4 regions of the Promicromonospora sp. NPDC050249 genome follow, and region 1 is predicted to be linked to each of the others. Evidence: predicted binding sites of a transcription regulator. Region 1 holds the regulator's gene; each other region holds the start of a gene.
What was found. The regulator HrcA, encoded in region 1, represses chaperone genes, less so after heat shock. The targets are predictions, from matches to a motif close to TTNGCACTCGNNNNNNNCGAGTGCNAA.
Positions count from the first base shown of each region.

Region 2: the regulator HrcA is predicted to act here: its motif matches at 1,823-1,849, upstream of groL (chaperonin GroEL).
Region 3: the regulator HrcA is predicted to act here: its motif matches at 2,523-2,549, upstream of groES (co-chaperone GroES).
Region 4: the regulator HrcA is predicted to act here: its motif matches at 2,330-2,356, upstream of AB0I32_RS06805 (Hsp20/alpha crystallin family protein).

Region 1 is NZ_JBFAKY010000026.1:48,524-52,890, reverse strand. Features, by position in the region: gene AB0I32_RS20120 (AAA family ATPase) at 1-848, opposite strand, end outside; gene AB0I32_RS20115 (hypothetical protein) at 936-1,145, opposite strand; gene hrcA (heat-inducible transcriptional repressor HrcA) at 1,508-2,527, shown strand; gene dnaJ (molecular chaperone DnaJ) at 2,579-3,700, shown strand; gene AB0I32_RS20100 (16S rRNA (uracil(1498)-N(3))-methyltransferase) at 3,711-4,367, shown strand, end outside.
Region 2 is NZ_JBFAKY010000008.1:18,838-23,204, forward strand. Features, by position in the region: gene groL (chaperonin GroEL) at 45-1,673, opposite strand; gene AB0I32_RS08250 (NAD(P)/FAD-dependent oxidoreductase) at 1,870-3,387, opposite strand; gene AB0I32_RS08255 (cold-shock protein) at 3,652-3,855, opposite strand; gene AB0I32_RS08260 (hypothetical protein) at 4,146-4,367, opposite strand, start outside.
Region 3 is NZ_JBFAKY010000042.1:2,162-6,528, reverse strand. Features, by position in the region: gene AB0I32_RS24075 (glutamate--cysteine ligase) at 1-1,131, opposite strand, end outside; gene AB0I32_RS24070 (SAM-dependent methyltransferase) at 1,128-2,396, opposite strand; gene groES (co-chaperone GroES) at 2,731-3,027, shown strand; gene AB0I32_RS24060 (WhiB family transcriptional regulator) at 3,129-3,416, opposite strand; gene AB0I32_RS24055 (MerR family transcriptional regulator) at 3,607-4,367, shown strand, end outside.
Region 4 is NZ_JBFAKY010000006.1:158,225-162,591, reverse strand. Features, by position in the region: gene AB0I32_RS06815 (hypothetical protein) at 1-625, shown strand, start outside; gene AB0I32_RS06810 (hypothetical protein) at 857-1,693, shown strand; gene AB0I32_RS06805 (Hsp20/alpha crystallin family protein) at 1,781-2,236, opposite strand; gene AB0I32_RS06800 (methylenetetrahydrofolate reductase) at 2,410-3,354, opposite strand; gene AB0I32_RS06795 (carbohydrate ABC transporter permease) at 3,567-4,367, opposite strand, start outside.

The DNA.
Region 1 (4,367 bases):
CGCAGCAGGAGGATGTCGCGCAGGGAGTCGGGCAGGTCGGTGTCCAGGAAGCCGACCAGCTCCTCGACGTAGAAGGGGACGCCCTCGCTGCGGTCGGCCAGGTCGGTGAACGGCTCGGCGGAGAGGCCGGCGTGCAGACGCGCGTCGAGGCCGCGTGCCGGCCCGTCCTGGCGGCCGGGGGAGCCGCCGAGCAGGTCGTGCGCCATCTCCCGGACCTCTGCGACGCCCAGGCGGGCCAGGTCGAGGCGGGTCGTGAGCCGGGCCCGGTCGAGCTCGGCCATGACGGTGCGCAGGGGGTGCGCGCGGCCGACGTCGTCGCTGCGGTAGGTGAGCAGCAGGAGCAGGCCGTCGGGTGCGGTGCGCGCGAGGCGGAGGGCGACGGCGCGGGTGACGTCGTCGGACCAGTGCAGGTCCTCCATGATCACGATGACGGGGCGCTCGGCGGCGAGCCCGGTGAGCAGGTTCGCGAGGACCTCGGGAAGGCGGTCCGCTCCGGCGTCGGACGCCGGGGCGACGAGCTGGGGAGCGACGACGGACAGGGCGCCGGCCGCGGGCCCGGCCGCGTCGACCACTGCCTCGGGGCCCACCGTCCGGACGATCCCGCGCAGCAGTCCGGCGAGGGCCGCGTAGGGGAGGGGGCCGGAGCCCTCGTCGGCGCACTGCCCGGTGAGGACGGTGACGCCGTCGGCCTGCGAGGTGAGCTCGTCGAGGAGGCGGGTCTTGCCGATCCCTGCCTCGCCTGCGATCACTATCGTGCGGTTACCACCCGAGCGGACGGCGTCGAGGGCGGCCGTGAGCTCGCCGAGCTCTCGGGCTCGACCCACCAGGCGGGCGCGGGGAACCGGCATGGGCTCATCGTCCCATGCCGGTCCTGTGGTCGGTCCGCTGGTCATCGTTGCTGGTCATGGCTGTTTGGCAGGTGCTGACGCCGGGCGTCAGGCGACGCGGGGCCTGGCCGTGCGGGCGGCCTTGGCCTGCCGGGTGTGCTCGGCGGCGCGCTCGGCGGCGCGCTCGGCGGCGCGCTGCTCGGTCGCCTGGCGGCGGGCAGTCTCCTTGCGCTCGCGGGCCATCCGCGACTGCTCGGTCCGGCGGTCGGTCTCCTGCTCGTTCCTGCGGTACTCGGCGAAGTCGGTAAAACCGAACATGGTGTGTGCCTCCTGGTCGTCGCCGGCCCGTCGCCGGCGATGACTCAAGGTTCGTCCGTGAGGTACCGCCGGCGGATCGGGCGGTCGCCGCATCTTTCGGGCCGGGCCTGCGCAGGCGTTCGGCGGTACCTAAGGCATTGCCCTAGTCGGCCCCTCGCGAACGGGGATGACACTAGGGTTGGGCGCCTGACCTGCAGGTCTGCCCGGTCCGGGTCCGGCCGGCCGGAACGGGTCGCGGGTCGGGGACTTGGCCTGTGGCGTGTGCCGCGTAGGATTGGCACTCGGCTGGCGAGAGTGCTGGAGCGCCGGCCGGAACCCGGGTGCAGGTCCCGGACGTTCTACCTGGGACGGAGGTGAGCGCGGTGAGCGAAGAACGCAGGCTCGATGTCTTGCGAGCGATCGTGGAGGACTATGTCCGGACACGGGAGCCCGTGGGCTCCCGCATACTCACCGAGCGGCACAAGCTCGGTGTGTCCCCGGCGACCGTGCGCAACGACATGGCGGCGCTGGAGGAGGCCGGGCTCATCGCCCAGCCGCATACCTCGGCCGGTCGCATCCCCACGGACAAGGGCTACCGCCTGTTCGTGGACCAGCTGGCAGAGGTGCGGCCGCTGACCGTGCCCCAGAAGCGCGCCATCGAGACGTTCCTGTCCGAGGCGGTCGACCTGGACGACGTGGTGGCCCGCGCCGGACGCCTCATCGCGCAGCTGACCGGCCAGGTCGCCGTCGTGCAGTACCCGTCGCTGCGCCGTTCCGGGCTGCGGCACCTGGAGCTCGTGCCCTCCGCCGAGGGGCGGCTCCTCGTCGTCGTCATCACGGACACGGGACGGGTGGAGCAGCGGTACCTCGACGTGCCCCTCGGGATGGACGACGCGACGCTCGGCGAGCTGCGCGCGCGCTTCAACGCCGCGGCCGCCGGCCACCGGCTCACCGAGATCGGCACCGCCTTCGCGCGGGTCACCGAGGCGATGCCCGACGAGCATCGCGCGCTGGGTACGGCCGTCGCCGAGGTGGTGACCGCCGCGCTCGCGGAGGAGAGCGAGGAGCGCATAGTGCTGACGGGCCAGGCCAACCTGGCGCGCTCCAGCATGCGGTTCGAACAGGGCCTGCGTCCCGTGCTCGAGGCCCTCGAGGAGCAGGTGGTCCTGCTCGGCCTCCTCACCGACATGACCGACGACGCGGGGGTTGCCGTGAGCATCGGCCACGAGAACCGCCTGGCCGGCCTGTCCGAGACCTCGGTCGTCACGTCCGGCTACGGCTCGTCCGACGGCGACTCCGTCGCGATCCTGAGCTCGATCGGCCCCACCCGTATGGACTACCCGGGCACCATCGCCGCGGTGCGCGCCGTCGCGCGCTACCTGTCGCGTGTGCTGCCCAGCTGACATCCCCTTGTCCACGAACCTCCTCACCCACGTTGCTCAAGAGAGAGACCTGTGACCGACTACTACGAGATTCTCGGTGTTCCGCGCGACGCCTCGCCCGAGCAGATCAAGAAGGCCTACCGCAAGCTGGCCCGCGAGCTGCACCCCGACGTGGCAGGCAATGTGGGCGAGGACCGGTTCAAGGACGTCGCGCGTGCCTACGAGGTGCTGTCCAACCCGGACAAGCGCCAGCAGTACGACATGGGCGTCGACCCCACCGCACCAGGTGGTGGCGCTGGCGGCGGGTTCGGTGCCGGGTTCGGCTTCCAGGACATCTTCGAGACCTTCTTCGGCGGCGGGCAGCCCGCCGGGCCGGTCCCGCGCGCCCGGCGCGGTAACGACGCGCTGGTGCGGCTCGACCTCGAGCTCGCCGAGGCGGTGTTCGGCGCCAAGCGCGAGATCCAGGTCGACACCGCGGTGGTGTGCAACACCTGTGCCGGCGACGGCGCGCGGCCCGGCACCTCGGCACGCACCTGCGACGTCTGCCACGGGCGCGGTTCCGTGCAGCGCGTGGCGCGCTCGTTCCTCGGCCAGGTCATGACCAACCAGCCCTGCTCCGCCTGCGGCGGCTTCGGCACGGTCATCCCCGAGCCCTGCACCGACTGCTCCGGCGAGGGCCGCGTGCGCTCGCGCCGCACCGTCTCCGTGAACGTCCCCGCCGGCGTCGACACCGGTACGCGCATCAAGCTCTCCGCGCAGGGCGAGGTAGGCCCCGGTGGCGGCCCCGCCGGCGACCTGTACGTCGAGATCCGGGAGCGCGCGCACGACACGTTCGTGCGGCGCGGCGACGAGCTGCACTGCACCCTCCAGGTGCCGATGACGGCGGCGGCGCTCGGCACCGTCCTCGAGCTTGACACCCTGGACGGGCTCCAGGAGATCGACCTGCGCCCTGGCACGCAGCCCGGCCAGGTCATGACCCTCAAGGGCCTCGGCGTGGGGCACCTGCACTCGACCGGGCGCGGCGACCTCAACGTGCACATCGAGGTCCAGGTGCCGACCGCCCTGGACGAGGAGCAGACTGCGCTCCTGCAGCAGCTCGCGGTCCTGCGCGGCGAGGAGCGGCCCGAGTCGCGTCTCGCGTCCGTGCACGGCGGCGTGTTCTCGCGCCTGCGCGACAAGCTCAGCGGGCGCTGACCGCCCACCCATGAGCGCGCCAGTCTTTCTCGCGGAGGCGTCCACCGCCCATCCGCTCTCCGAGTACGCCGCGGGCTCGGTCTACGTGCTCGACGGCGCGGAGGGCCGGCACGCCGGCGTCGTCCAGCGGCGCGGGCCGGGGGAGCGGATCGACGTCGTCGACGGCGCGGGAGTGCGCCTGCGGACCATCGTCGAGTCGGTGGTCGGCGCCGAGGTGCACCTCCGGGTCGAGGAGGTGGACGTCGAGCCGGCGCCCGCCGTCGTCGTGACGCTCGTCCAGGCCCTCGCCAAGGGCGACCGCGACGAGATGGCCATCGAGGCCGCCACCGAGGTCGGCGTGGACGCGATCATCCCGTGGCAGGCCGAGCGGTCGGTCGTCGTCTGGCGCGGGGACCGGGCCGCGAAGTCGCGGGCACGCTGGGTGAGCACCGTGCGGGCCGCGACCAAGCAGGCCCGCCGCTGCCGCATCCCCGACGTCGAGCTGCCGCTGAGCACCAAGCAGCTCGCCGCCAGGACCCGCGACGTCGTCGCGGCGGGCGGGACCGTGGCCGTGCTGCACGAGGAGGCGAAGGCGGGCCTGGCGACGGTAGCGCTGCCCGACGCCGGCGAGGTGCTCCTCGTCGTCGGCCCCGAGGGTGGGATCTCGGAGGCCGAGGTCGCCCTGCTG
Region 2 (4,367 bases), on a different contig from region 1:
CGGACAGGTTGCCTGGGCCGAGGCCCGGGCTGGTCAGGCAGGACTCAGAAGTCCATGCCGCCCATGCCACCGGTCGGGTCGCCGCCCTGGGCGCCCGCGGGCTCCGGCTTGTCGGCGACGACTGCCTCGGTGGTGAGGAACAGCGCGGCGATCGAGGCCGCGTTCTGCAGAGCAGAACGGGTCACCTTGACCGGGTCGTTCACGCCCGCGGCGAGCAGGTCCTCGTACACACCGGTCGCGGCGTTCAGGCCCTGACCGGCGGGGAGGTTGCGCACCTTCTCCGCGACGACGCCACCCTCGAGGCCGGCATTGATCGCGATCTGCTTGAGCGGCGCGTCGATGGCGGCACGCACGATCGAGGCACCGATCGCCTCGTCGCCCTCGAGCTCCAGCTTGGCGAACGCGACGGCACCGGCCTGGATGAGGGCCACGCCACCACCGGCGACGATGCCCTCCTCGACGGCAGCCTTCGCGTTGCGAACGGCGTCCTCGATGCGGTGCTTGCGCTCCTTGAGCTCGACCTCGGTGGCCGCGCCGGCCTTGATGACGGCGACGCCACCGGCCAGCTTGGCGAGGCGCTCCTGCAGCTTCTCGCGGTCGTAGTCCGAGTCGGACTTGTCGATCTCGCTGCGGATCTGGTTCACGCGACCGGCGATGAGGTCGGCCTCGCCGGCACCCTCGACGATCGTGGTCTCGTCCTTGGTGACGACGACCTTGCGCGCCTGGCCGAGCTCCTCGAGCGTCGCGTTCTCCAGCTTGAGGCCCACCGTCTCGGTGATGACCTGGCCGCCGGTGAGGATCGCGATGTCCTGCAGCATGGCCTTGCGGCGGTCGCCGAAGCCCGGCGCCTTGACGGCGACGGACTTGAAGGTGCCACGGATCTTGTTCAGCACCAGGGTCGCCAGGGCCTCGCCCTCGACGTCCTCGGCGATGATGAGGAGCGACTTGCCCGACTTCATGACCTGGTCGAGCAGCGGCAGCATGTCCTTGACGTTCGAGATCTTCGACTCGACGATCAGGACGTACGGGTCCTCGAGCACGGCCTCCTGGCGCTCGGGGTCCGTCTCGAAGTAGCGCGCGAGGAAGCCCTTGTCGAAGCGCATACCCTCGGTGAGCTCGAGCTCGAGGCCGAACGTGTTCGACTCCTCGACGGTGATGACGCCTTCCTTGCCCACCTTGTCGAGGGCCTCGGCGATGAGCTCGCCGATCGCCGGGTCACCGGCCGAGATCGCGGCCGTGGCGGCGATCTCTTCCTTGGTCTCGATGTCCTTGGCGGCGTTCAGCAGCTGCTCGGTGACGGCCTCGACGGCCTTCTCGATGCCACGCTTGATGGCGATCGGGTTGGCACCGGCGGCAACGACACGCAGGCCCTCCTTCACGAGCGCTTGGGCGAGCACGGTGGCGGTGGTGGTGCCGTCACCCGCGACGTCGTCGGTCTTCTTGGCGACCTCCTTGACGAGCTCGGCGCCGATCCGCTCGAACGGGTCCTCGAGCTCGATCTCCTTGGCGATGGAGACACCGTCGTTCGTGATCGTGGGGGCGCCCCACTTCTTGTCAAGAACAACGTTGCGGCCCTTCGGGCCGAGCGTGACCTTCACCGTGTCGGCGAGCTGGTTGAGCCCGCGCTCCATGCTTCGACGAGCAACCTCGTCGAACGCGATGATCTTGGCCATGGGGATGAATCCTCCGCTGGTGGCTTGTCCAGGCCGGCCGGTGCCCGCGACGGACGGCCTGCCGTCCCGACGATCATGTCTCGTCGTGACCGGAGGCCTCACCATTCGACCATTGCTGTCACTCTCGAACGGAGAGTGCTAAGACATTATTGGCACTCGGACCATGAGAGTGCAAGGCGCGTCCGGGTCGGCTGGGTCACGGACGGAGGTCCGGCAGCGAGCGGACGTCGAACTCCCGCAGCAGCGCCCGGCGGGCGGCGTGCCAGCCACCCATCCCGTGCACGCCCGGCCCGGGCGGGGTCGAGGCGGAGCACAGGTAGAGCCCCTCGGCGACCTGGTAGGGATCAGGTGCGAGCGTGGGGCGCGCGACCATCTGCCACATCGTGGCCGCCCCCGCGGAGATGTCGCCACCCGGATAGTTCTCGTTGTGGCGCTCCATCTGCGCGGCGGGTATGCACCGCGAACCGACGACGACGTCGCGGAAGCCGGGCGCGAACCGCTCGATCTGCCTGGTCACCGCCTCTGTGACGTCCTGCGTGGACCCCGCGGGCACGTGCGCGTACGTCCACAGCGGCCGCACCGGACCGCTGAGCCTGCTCGGGTCGGCGACGCTCGGGTCGCTGACCAGGACCACCGGGTGGTCGGCATGCAGCCCGTGCGAGACGCTGTCCTCCGCGGCCACCAGCTCGGCCCGAGTGCCGCCGACGTGCACGGTGGAGGCGCGCCCGACGTCGGGTACCTGCCAGGGGACCGGACCGTCGAGGACGAAGTCGACCTTGGCCGCCGCGTTCCCGTACTGGAACCGTCGCAGGGCTGCGCGGCGCCTCAGCCGGACCCGGTCGCCGGCGATCCGGAGCAGGGTGCTGGGCGTGGTGTCGAAGAAGACGGCCCGCGCGGGCGGCAGGTCGGACCAGCTCTCGACCCGGCGGCCGGTCTCGACGGTTCCTCCGTGCGCCTCCAGGTCGCGGACCATCGCGTTCACTATCGCCTGGGAGCCACCGACGGGGATCGCCCAGCCGCCGTCGGCGTGCGCGAGCGCCGCGAGGAGCAGGGCCGTCCCCGCGCCCCCGAGCGACGGGAGCGGTGTGATGTTGTGCGCCGCGACGCCGGTGAGCAGCGCCTTGGCCTCGTCCGTGAGGAACCTGCGGTCCCAGCGGGGCCCGCCCTGCTCGAGGAGCGCGGAGCCGAAGTGCAGACCGGGCCCGACCATCGAGGCGAGGGCCCGCACGGGCAGCGTGTGCCCGCCGGAACCGGGCACGCCCTCCGCCATGCCGTGCACCGTCCGCTTGTCGCCCAGAGCGAGCGCCGTGACCTGCCGCCAGTGGGCGGTGAGCGGGCCCAGCAGGTCGCCCCAGGCGTCGCCGTCGGGCCCGAGCCGGTCGGCAGTCCGAGCCAGGTCGCGGAAGGCGATGCCCGCGCGTCCGCCGTCGAGCGGATGGGCGTAGGCGACGTCGGGTGCGACGAGCTCGACACCGCGTGCGGAGAGATCGAAGGACCGGAAGAAGGGCGACGCCCAGGCCATGGGGTGCACGGCGGAGCAGAGGTCGAACAGCATGCCGTCCGCGAGCTCGGGGATCGCGACGGTGCGGGCGCCACCACCGATCGTCGGCTGGGCCTCGAGGACCCGGACCCCTAACCCCGCGCGGGCGAGCGTCACCGCGGCCGCCAGGCCGTTGGGTCCTGAACCCACCACCACCGCGTCGAGCAGGGTCACTCCCCCATCGAATCACGGTATCGGGCCGGACGGCCCATGGCGGGGCCAGTCCTACCGGTCGAGGCTCGCCTGGCGGGGGACCAGGTGCCAGGACGAGCAGCCGCGGTACGGGCGGCTGCTCGGCGGCGTCGGGCATCATCGTCCGGCTGCGCGGAAACGACGGTCGTCATCGACCGTCCAGATCGGACGCCGGGGTCTGGGTCCCGGCTGTCCTGGGGGGCGGCGGGCGACGGGCGGGCCCTTCCCGCCCGTCGTCCCATCGAATCAGAGTGGACGAACCTGCTCTGCCTGCGGGCCCTTCTGTCCCTGCCCCACCTCGAATTCCACTTCCTGCCCCTCGTCGAGGGACCGGTAGCCATCGGACTGGATCGCGCTGTAGTGAACAAAAAGGTCCTGGCCGCCGGCAGTCGGGGTAATAAAGCCATACCCCTTCTCGGCGTTGAACCACTTGACGGTGCCCTGGGCCATGCGTAGTTCTCCTTGTACCTCTGCACGGGACACTCGGTCGACCCGTGGTGGTTCGAGCCTAGTGGTCCGGCTCACACCAGGGAACCCTCTATGTCCCGTATGAGGTATTAAGCGGATGGCGAACGGGCAGGTCAGAGACCTGAGGCACGGTCCGGGCAGGCGAATATCAATCTAGTGGTACGAGCCGGACGGAAAATCGCCCACACTCCGACCCTGCCCGGGAGCCGACCAGTGGTTGACCGAATGCCGACGACAACGCTGCCATCGGCACGCTCAGCCAGCTGGCGTCATCAGCCCGTCGGTGCCGTGAACAGGAAGACCCAGACAGCCTGAGGGGAGCTCGTCACGGCGGCGTTCATGACGACGCTGGCCTCCGGGATGCCCAGGATCGCGGCGGCCGCCTTGGCCTCCTTGTCCCGCCCCTCGCCGTACCAGACGACGTTCGTCCCGGCCGAAGTTACCGCAGAGAGGTCGGTCTCCGGCGGCGTCGCGGTGTATTCCGACCCACCGAG
Region 3 (4,367 bases), on a different contig from region 1:
GCGCACGACCGGCACCAGGTCGCCGTCGTGCGCCGCGGCCACCGCCTGCTGCCGCTGGTACGACGCTCCGGCACGGACGATGTCCCGGACGCCCGCCAGCTCCGCCGAACAACCCAGCCGGTGCGCGACAGGTTCCAGCTCGACCAGCAGCTTGCCTATCGCGTCGACGATCGGCCCCTGGTTGCCCTCGGCGTCGAGGATCACCGTGGCGCCGAGGCCGTAGCGGGCCGAGCGGAACTTGTTCTCCTGCACGAACCAGGGCGGCAGCACTGGCAGGGTCCTGCCCTGGTCCAGCTGGGTGGACAGGTGCTCGACCAGGCAGTGCACCAGCGCCGCCAGGGTGAGGGCCTCCGACAGGTTGGTCGGACCGTCGCAGACCCGCACCTCGAGCGTGCCGAACGCCGGCGAGGGCCGCACGTCCCAGTGGACCTCGTTGAACGCCTCGACCGCGCCGACGTGCAGCATGTCGCCCGCGTACGCCTCGAGCTCCTGCCAGGTCTCGAACGGGACCGGCAGTCCTGAGCTGGGAATCTGCTGGAACAGCAGCGACCTGTTGGACGCGTAGCCGGTGTGCTGGCCGGCCCAGTACGGCGACCCGGCCGAGAGCGCCTGCAGGTGCGGGAAGTAGGTGAGCATCGCGCGCATCAGCGGCAGCGCCTTGTCCCGGTGCTCGACCCCGACGTGGACGTGCAGCCCCCAGATGATCAGCTGCGCGCCCCAGACGCCGGTGCGCTCCATGATCCGGGAGTAGCGCTCCTTCTCGCCGACCTGCTGGTCGGCGGCCCGTGCGAACGGGTGCGTCCCGCCACCCATCAGGTCGAGGCCGAGCGGGTCGGTCACCGTCCGGACCCGGTCGAGGAGGCGGTCGAGGTCCGCCCCCGCGCTCGCGACGGTCCGACAGACGCCGGTCACGAGCTCGATGGTGTTCTTCATGAACTCGCCGGCCACGTGCGGGGCATAGCTCGCCGAGCCGCCCCGCGGTTCGACGGCGGTGCGTGCGAGCGCCTCGAGCACCTCCGGGCCTGACTGGGAGAGGTCGGCCGTGTCGGACCGGATCAGCCCGATCTCCCACTCGAGGCCCACGGTGGAGCGGGGGGACTCGCCGAATCCGAGCCGGGCCGGCGAGCTCATACGGGTCCCAGTGGTTCGACGAGAAGTACCTGTTGGTTGCCTGCCACGCGTGTGAGCACGATCGTCGCCTCCTCGGTCCCGGTGAGCACGAGCTGCTTGCGAAGTTGTTCAGGCACCACCGCGGTGCCGCGCTTCTTGATCGTGAGGCGTCCGACGTCGCGGTCTCGCAGGTACGCCTTGAGCCGCTTCAGGCCGAACGGCATGGTGTCCAGCACCCGGTAGCCGGTGGCTATCGGTGCCGGTGCCCCTACCGAGTCCGTGGGCCGGGCCGCCGGCAGCTCGGCAGGACTGTCCGTGGTGACGTACGCGATGGTCGGGTCGACGAGGCGTCCGCCCAGCTCGGCGGCCGCCTGGCCGACAAGACCCGCGCGGATGACCGCCCCGTCGGGCTCGTACAGGTACTGTCCGACGCCGCCGACGTCCGGCACGACGTCGGCGCCGCGGACCGTGCGGCTCAGCGTGTGCTCCTTGCCGTCGTCGTCGGTGAAGGTGCGCAGCACGAGCGCCGACCGCCCGGGGCCGTCGAGGGCCAGCGGCCCGAACCAGAGGCCGGCCTCGACCACGTCGCCGTTGACGGAGACCCACTGGGTCTCGGCGTCGTCGGGCAGGCCGTCGTGCGGGATGCCCGGGCCCACCTTGATGCCCACGGCGGGCACTGTCTCACGCAGCGCCCAGACGGTGTCGAGCGGGGGTTCGTAGGCCCGTGGGTCGAAGACCCGCCTGCTGCGCGCGCCCGAGCCGCCGCTCACCCGGCGGGCAGGGTCGGCGTAGACGCCCTCGATGCCCTCGGCGCGCAGGTCGAGTCCGAGCCCGTCGGCGTGCCGCACGTCCGCCTCGGGGAAGTGGCGCAGGTTCCACTGCGCGATCGCGGCGGTGCACTCGTCCAGATCGGTGGCGACCACCCGCAGGCCCGTCCCCGCGAACGCGAGCGAGTCGGCACCGATGCCGCAGGTGAGGTCGGCGAGGACGGAGACGCCGGCGTCGAGGTACCGGCGGGCGTGCAGAGCGGCGACGAGGAGCCGGGTCGCCTGCTCCAGGCCGTCGGGGGTGAAGAGCATCCCGTCGGCGAAGTCACCGAACTTGGCCCGGGCCCGCGTGCGGAGCCTGGACTGGGTGACCACCGCGGCCGCGAGGTCCGGCGCGACGCCCCTGGCCCGCAGCGCGGTCACGGTCTTCATCGCCTGTCGCTCGTCATAGGGCGGGAGGGCGCCAAGCAAGGCCCAGCCGTCGGGGCTGAGCAGTTTGCTCAGAATCGCCGCATCCATGGGAAGATCTTTCCACGTTTGTCCTGGTCGTGACGAGCGGCGCGACGCAACCTTTTCGTAGAGATGGCGAGATTCCGGTGTGGCGGCGGCGCGTCGGCCCCGCAGAGTGTGAGCCACTCCACCCGATTGGCACTCGCCTTGACCGAGTGCTAGCACCGACCTAGATTTGGGGTTGTTCACCGCCGCGGGAACCCGGTCCACGGGCCCGCGGAGGAGAACCCAGACGTTCGTGCCCGCCGGCACCCGCGACGACGGCGGACGGTCGAACGTTCGAGCCACTTACGCCCATCACGCAGCTGATCTCTCGATCCGCTCACGAAAGAGGAGGTCCGACGTGTCGGTCCCCATCAAGCCGCTCGAGGACCGGATCGTCGTCAAGGCTCTCGAAGCCGAGACCACGACCGCTTCCGGCCTGGTCATCCCGGACACCGCCAAGGAGAAGCCCCAGGAGGGCGAGGTTCTGGCCGTTGGCCAGGGCCGCATCGACGACAACGGCAACCGTGTGCCGCTGGACGTCGCCGTCGGTGACAAGGTGATCTACTCCAAGTACGGCGGCACCGAGGTCAAGTACGCGGGTGAGGAGTACCTGGTGCTCTCCGCCCGCGACATCCTCGCCGTGGTCGTGAGCTGACTCCAGCTCACCCCAGGTAGACGACGAGGGCCCCGCACCGAGAGGTGCGGGGCCCTTCTCGTGCCTGGATCAGGCGGAGGTCGGGTGAGGCGGAGACGGGGTCAGGCGGAGACGGACTTGCCGGCGAGGATGGCCGAGCGCTCGTCCTCGCTGAGCCCACCCCACACGCCGTACGGCTCGCGCACGCGGAGCGACTGCTCGCGGCACTGCATCATCACGGGGCAGGAGCGGCAGATCGCCTTGGCGGCCTCGGCGCGCCTGCGGCGTGTCGACCCACGCTCGCCCTCGGGGTGGAAGAACAGGGTGTCGTCCGCGTCGCGGCACGCACCCGTGTACTGCCATTCCCACAGTTCCATTACCGGACCGGGAAGCCTCGAGATCTCCGTCATGTCGAACAACCTACAAGTTGTGCAGAAGTTGTTCAAGGGGCAGTTTTCGGACGGCCGGCCCGAATCGGGTCACCGTAAGCGCGCCAGGGCTGACCGGTTTTGCGTCGATCTGAACCGGATTCCACCGAGATCGGCGGCACGCCGGGTTTCGCAGTGGCGCGTAGAGGTCCAGGTCGGCAGAATCGAGTCCATGACATCTTCGCGGCCTGCCGAGAGCTCGGGCGGGTCACGTGCATCCAGCCCCGGACTGGCCGTCGCCGCAGTGGCCAGACGTCTCGGGGTGGCGCCAGCCACCCTCCGTACGTGGGACCGCCGGTACGGGCTCGGCCCTTCGGGCCGGACCGCTGGATCGCACCGCCGCTATACCCCGGACGACGTCGCCCGCCTCCTGGTGATGCGCCGTCTGACGCTCGAGGGCGTCGCGCCGGTGGACGCCGCGCGGGCCGCTGTCGAGGCAGGGGACGCTGAGCTCGAGGTCGCCACCCGGTCGGCGCCCGCGCTGCCTGCCGTGCAGGTGGAGGGCGACCTGGACGGCGCCGAGCCGGAGGAGTTCGCCGAGACGTTCGTCGGAACCCTCCAGGCGCCCGCCGAGCCCGGTGAGGAGGACGGCGAGGACCCGACCCCGCCGCCGAGGGGCGAGCCGAAGGAAGAACCGCGCGGCAGGGCACGCCTGCGAGCGCTCCCTGGTGGCGCGACGGGTGGGGATGCCCCCGCCATGGCGGGACCGCGGTCGGCCTCGGCCGCGGCGCCGACGTCGGGTCGCGTCTCCGCCCTCGTCGATGCCGCTCTCGCCTACAGCAGGACCGCCTGCGACAACCTGCTCGTGCTCGGCCCCGACGGGGACCCGGCGACGTGGTGGACCGAGCTGGTCGAGCCGGCGTGGCTGCGTCTGTCCGAGCGCACGGTCCTCGCCGGTCCGGGCGAGATGCCCGAGGTGGTGCTCGCGACCGC
Region 4 (4,367 bases), on a different contig from region 1:
CCCGTTCGACATCCGGTACTCCGTGGCGCTCGGCACCGAGGGCGGGATCGTGACCGACGTCAGCACGGCGCAGCTCACGCTCCAGCGGGTCGGTAGCACCAGCACGCGTCGCTACCCGGTGTCGTTCGACGACGGCCTCCGGATCTGGGGAGGCATCGAGCTCCCGCCGACCTCCGTCCCCGGAAAGTACGACGTCGGCCTGGAGGTTACCGCCACGGTGAAGCGCGGCAGCCAGGTCACCACGCACACGGTAGACGTGCCGAGGGTCAAGCAGGTGCTGCTGCGTCGCGACACCATCGTCAGGGCCGAGATCTCCAACCCGGACGACACCCACGGCGAGCCCGGCACGCTGACGGGCCAGGTCAAGCGGCTGCGGGTCCAGTACCCGACCGGCATCGGCAGCTACAACATGGCGGGCGGCGTCACCGTGCGGATCTACCACGCGACGGGCCCCTTCGACGGGGACAAGGCGACCTACGTCAAGTCCGTCAAGACGAATGGTGCCGGACAGTTCACCACCACCGTCCGCGCCAAGGCCGGCTACTGGAAGATCGTCCCGGTCGGGAACGACCAGTACGTCTGGGGCCACACGTTCGCCTCACAGGGTCCCACCTGCAGCTGCTGACCCTATTGCCGCTCACACCTCAGACCCACAGGCCACTCAGGTGGCCTGTGGGTCTGACGCGTACTGCAGGAACAGCCGAGCGCGCGACGGAGCCGTCCCGGGACCCTGGAAACCTCACCCGCTCCTGTCCTCATCGGTTCCCTCCCGCCGACCGTATTGAGCAATGACGGACGCCGAACCCGGCGCCGGACGGCCGGCACGCAGCGGCGTGCAGCACAAGGGGATGAAGAAATGTCGATCATCAGGAATGGCCTCACCCGCAAGGCCCTCGCGGGCACCACGTTGGCGGCGCTGCTGCTCGTCGGGGGCGCCGTCGCCGTCCCGACCGCAGCCACCGCCGCACCGGTCGTCATCAGCGACGAGGTGAACGGCACCGTGTTCCGGGCCAAGCTCGAGGCTTTGGGCGACGTCTTGATCGGGAACACCGAGAAGTCCACTCAGATCGCCCCGTTCGACATCAGGTACGCCGTGGCGCTCGGCACCGAGGGCGGGATCGTGACCGACGTCAGCGCCGCGCAGCTCACACTTCAGCGGGTCGGGAGCACCAGCACACGCCGCTACCCGGTGTCGTTCGACGACGGTCTCCGAATCTCGGGGGGCATCGAGCTCCCGCCGACCGCCGTCCCCGGAAAGTACGACGTCGGCCTGGAGGTCACCGCCACGGTGAAGCGAGGTAGCCAGGTCACCACGCACACGGTGGACGTGCCGAGGGTCAAGCAGGTGCTGCTGCGTCGCGACACCATCGTCTCGGCCAAGATCTCCAACCCGGAGGACACCAACTCCGAGCCCGGAACCTTTTCCGGCACGGTCAAGCGCCTGCGGGTCCACTACCCGACCGGTATCGGTAACTACCGCCTCGCAGGCGGCGTCACCGTGCGGATCTACCACACGATGAACCCCTTTGAGGGTGACGCGACGTACGTCAAGTCCGTCAAGACGAACGGTGCCGGGGAGTTCACCACCACCGTCCGCGCCAAGGCCGGCTACTGGAAGGCCGTCGCGGTCGGCAACGACCAGTACGTCTGGGAGCACGACTTCGCAGGACAGCACTCTGGCTGCGGCTGCTGATCCCCGCCCGACACGCCAGGCCCACAGGCCCACCCATGGACCTGTGGGCCCGGCGCATGCCGCGGCCCGGGTGCCGCGGCCGCGGCGTCAGGACTCGATGGTCTGCCGGCTCTCGGACGCACCCTGGCCGATCGACGTGGCACCAGAGGTGTGCGACACCTCGACCTTGCGCGGCTTCGCGTCCTCGCTGACCGGGATCGTCAGCGACAGCACGCCGTCGGCGTACGAGGCCGAGATGCTGTCGAGGGCGAGCCCGCGGCCCACCGTCAGCTGCCGTGCGAACGTCCCCGTGGGCCGCTCGCGGACCAGCCACTGGGCTTCACCGTCGGACCGCTGCGTGCGCTCGGCGCGGATCGTCAGCGTCCGGTCCTCTACCGACACGTCGATGGTGCCGGGGTCGACGCCGGGCAGGTCCATCGACAGGACGTAGTGGTCACCCGTGCGGAACAGGTCCATCGGCATGCCGCCGGACTGCCGTGCGTTGCCGGCGAACGTGCTGAACAACCGGTCCATCTCCTGGAACGGGTCCCAGTAGGTAGCCATCGCGCATCACCTCCTACAACGATGCGGCCCTGGCCCTTCCAGGGCCGCAGCGATCGACGACGGGGCTGGCCGCCGTCCGGCTACGCCTCAATTCTGGCACTCTCGCTCCGAGAGTGCCAACCCCCGGGACGCACCCGATCGCTCCTGGCGAACACGCCAGGAGGCGACCTCGGTCAGGCCGCCGCGCGGCCGATCAGCCCCGCGCGTTCGAGCAGGTCCAGAGCAGGCCGGTGCTTGTTGAAGGTGTACACGTGCACGCCGGGGGCACCGGCGTCGAGCACGTCGCGCGCGAGTGTCGTGGAGTACTCGAGGCCGCGCTCGTGCTGGGCCTCGGCGTCGACCTCGCCGCCGGGCCCCGTGAGCCGGTCGAGCTCTCGCAGCAGGTCGGCCGGCGCGGCGACGCCCGTGAGCTCCTCGACGCGGCGCAGGCGACGGGCCTCCGTGGCGGGCAGGATCCCGGCGAGGATCGGGATGGTCACGCCCGCCGAACGGGCCGACTCCACGAACCCTGTGTACGACTCGGCCCGGTAGAAGAACTGGGTGATCGCGAAGCTCGCACCCGCCTCCTGCTTCTCCAGGAGCCGCCGCACCTCCTGCTCGCGCGTGGTGCCGGCCCCGGGGTTGCCGTCCGGGAACGTCGCGACGGCGATGGTGAGCGGGCGCGCGGCGGACCGCAGGGCGGTGCTGGCGTCCGCCGCACAACGACGTTCGTCCACCTGCCGCAGCAGCCGGACCAGGTCGATGCTGGACCGCACGTCGTCGTCCGCGGGACGCCAGTCCGGCTCGTCGCGCGGCGGGTCCCCCCGCAGGGCGAGGAACGAGCGCACGCCGGCGTCGAGGAACTCGTCGATCACCTCGGACACGTCCTCGCGGGACGCACCCACACAGGTCAGGTGGGCCACGGGCAGCACGGGCGTGCCCCTGAGCAGCGTGGCGAGCACCTCGCGCGACGTCGCCCGGTCGCCGCCCGCGGCGCCGTACGTGACGGACACGAAGTCCGGGCGAGCCGCCACAAGGCGCTGCGCCGTCTCCCAGAAGTTCGGTGCGGCGTCGGGCCGACGTGGTGGCATGAGCTCGAACGACACCGTGGGGCGGTGCGGGTGTACCTCGGCGACCATGGCTGCTCCATCGAACCTGGCGTGAGCACCTTACGTCCTCACGCCACGGCCTCGAGGCAGGAAGTCGGCAGGTTGCTGCGGTGTCAGGGAGCCAGGACTCTCGACCGCTCTGGATGGGTTCGCCACCATGCTAAGCGAATGTCCACCACTGGGACAGATTTCGTCCGGCGGTCGAGACGACCTGGCTCACCGACGGCACGCGCCGAGCTCGCCTACTTCACCGACCCGGCCACCAGGCCGCCCACGAGCCGCTTCTCGATGGCCATGAACAGGATGACCACGGGCACGATCGCCACGATGGACACCCCGAACACGTAGTGCCACGACGTCTCGTACTGGCCCACGAACTTCGTCAGCGCCACGGACAGCGGCTGGTTGCCGGCCGTCGACAGCAGCACCAGCGACGCCGCGAACTCGTTCCAGGACGCGACAAACGTGAACACCACTGCCGTCACGATCCCGGGCCACACCAGTGGCAGGTTGATCTTCGTCAGGACGGTGAACGTGCCGGCGCCGTCGATCTGCGCGGCCTCGTCGACCTCCTTCGGGATGCTCGCGAAGAAGCTGTGCATGATCCAGACCGCGAACGACAGGTTGAACGCGGCATTGACCAGGATCATCGCGGCCCACGTATCGAGGATCCCGAGGGCGATGAACTGGCGGAACAGGCCCGACGTCAGCACCGCGGGCTGCACCATCTGGGTCACGATCACGAGGAACAGGAACACGAGCCGGCCGGGGAACCGGAACCGCGCCGTGTAGTACGCGGCGGGCAGCGCCACGGCGAGCACGAGCAGCGTGGCGCACAGCGAGATCACCAGGGTGGAGATCAGGTTCTGCAGCAGCGGCGTCTCGGGCGTGGCCCACATCGTGACGTAGTTCTCCCAGTGCCACTCCGTGGGGAAGTAGGTGGGGTCGACCGACCTGATCTCGGCCTTGGTCTTCACCGAGCCGAAGAACATGATCAGGTACGGCAGCATGAACACGGCCAGCACCACGAGGCCTGCGAACAT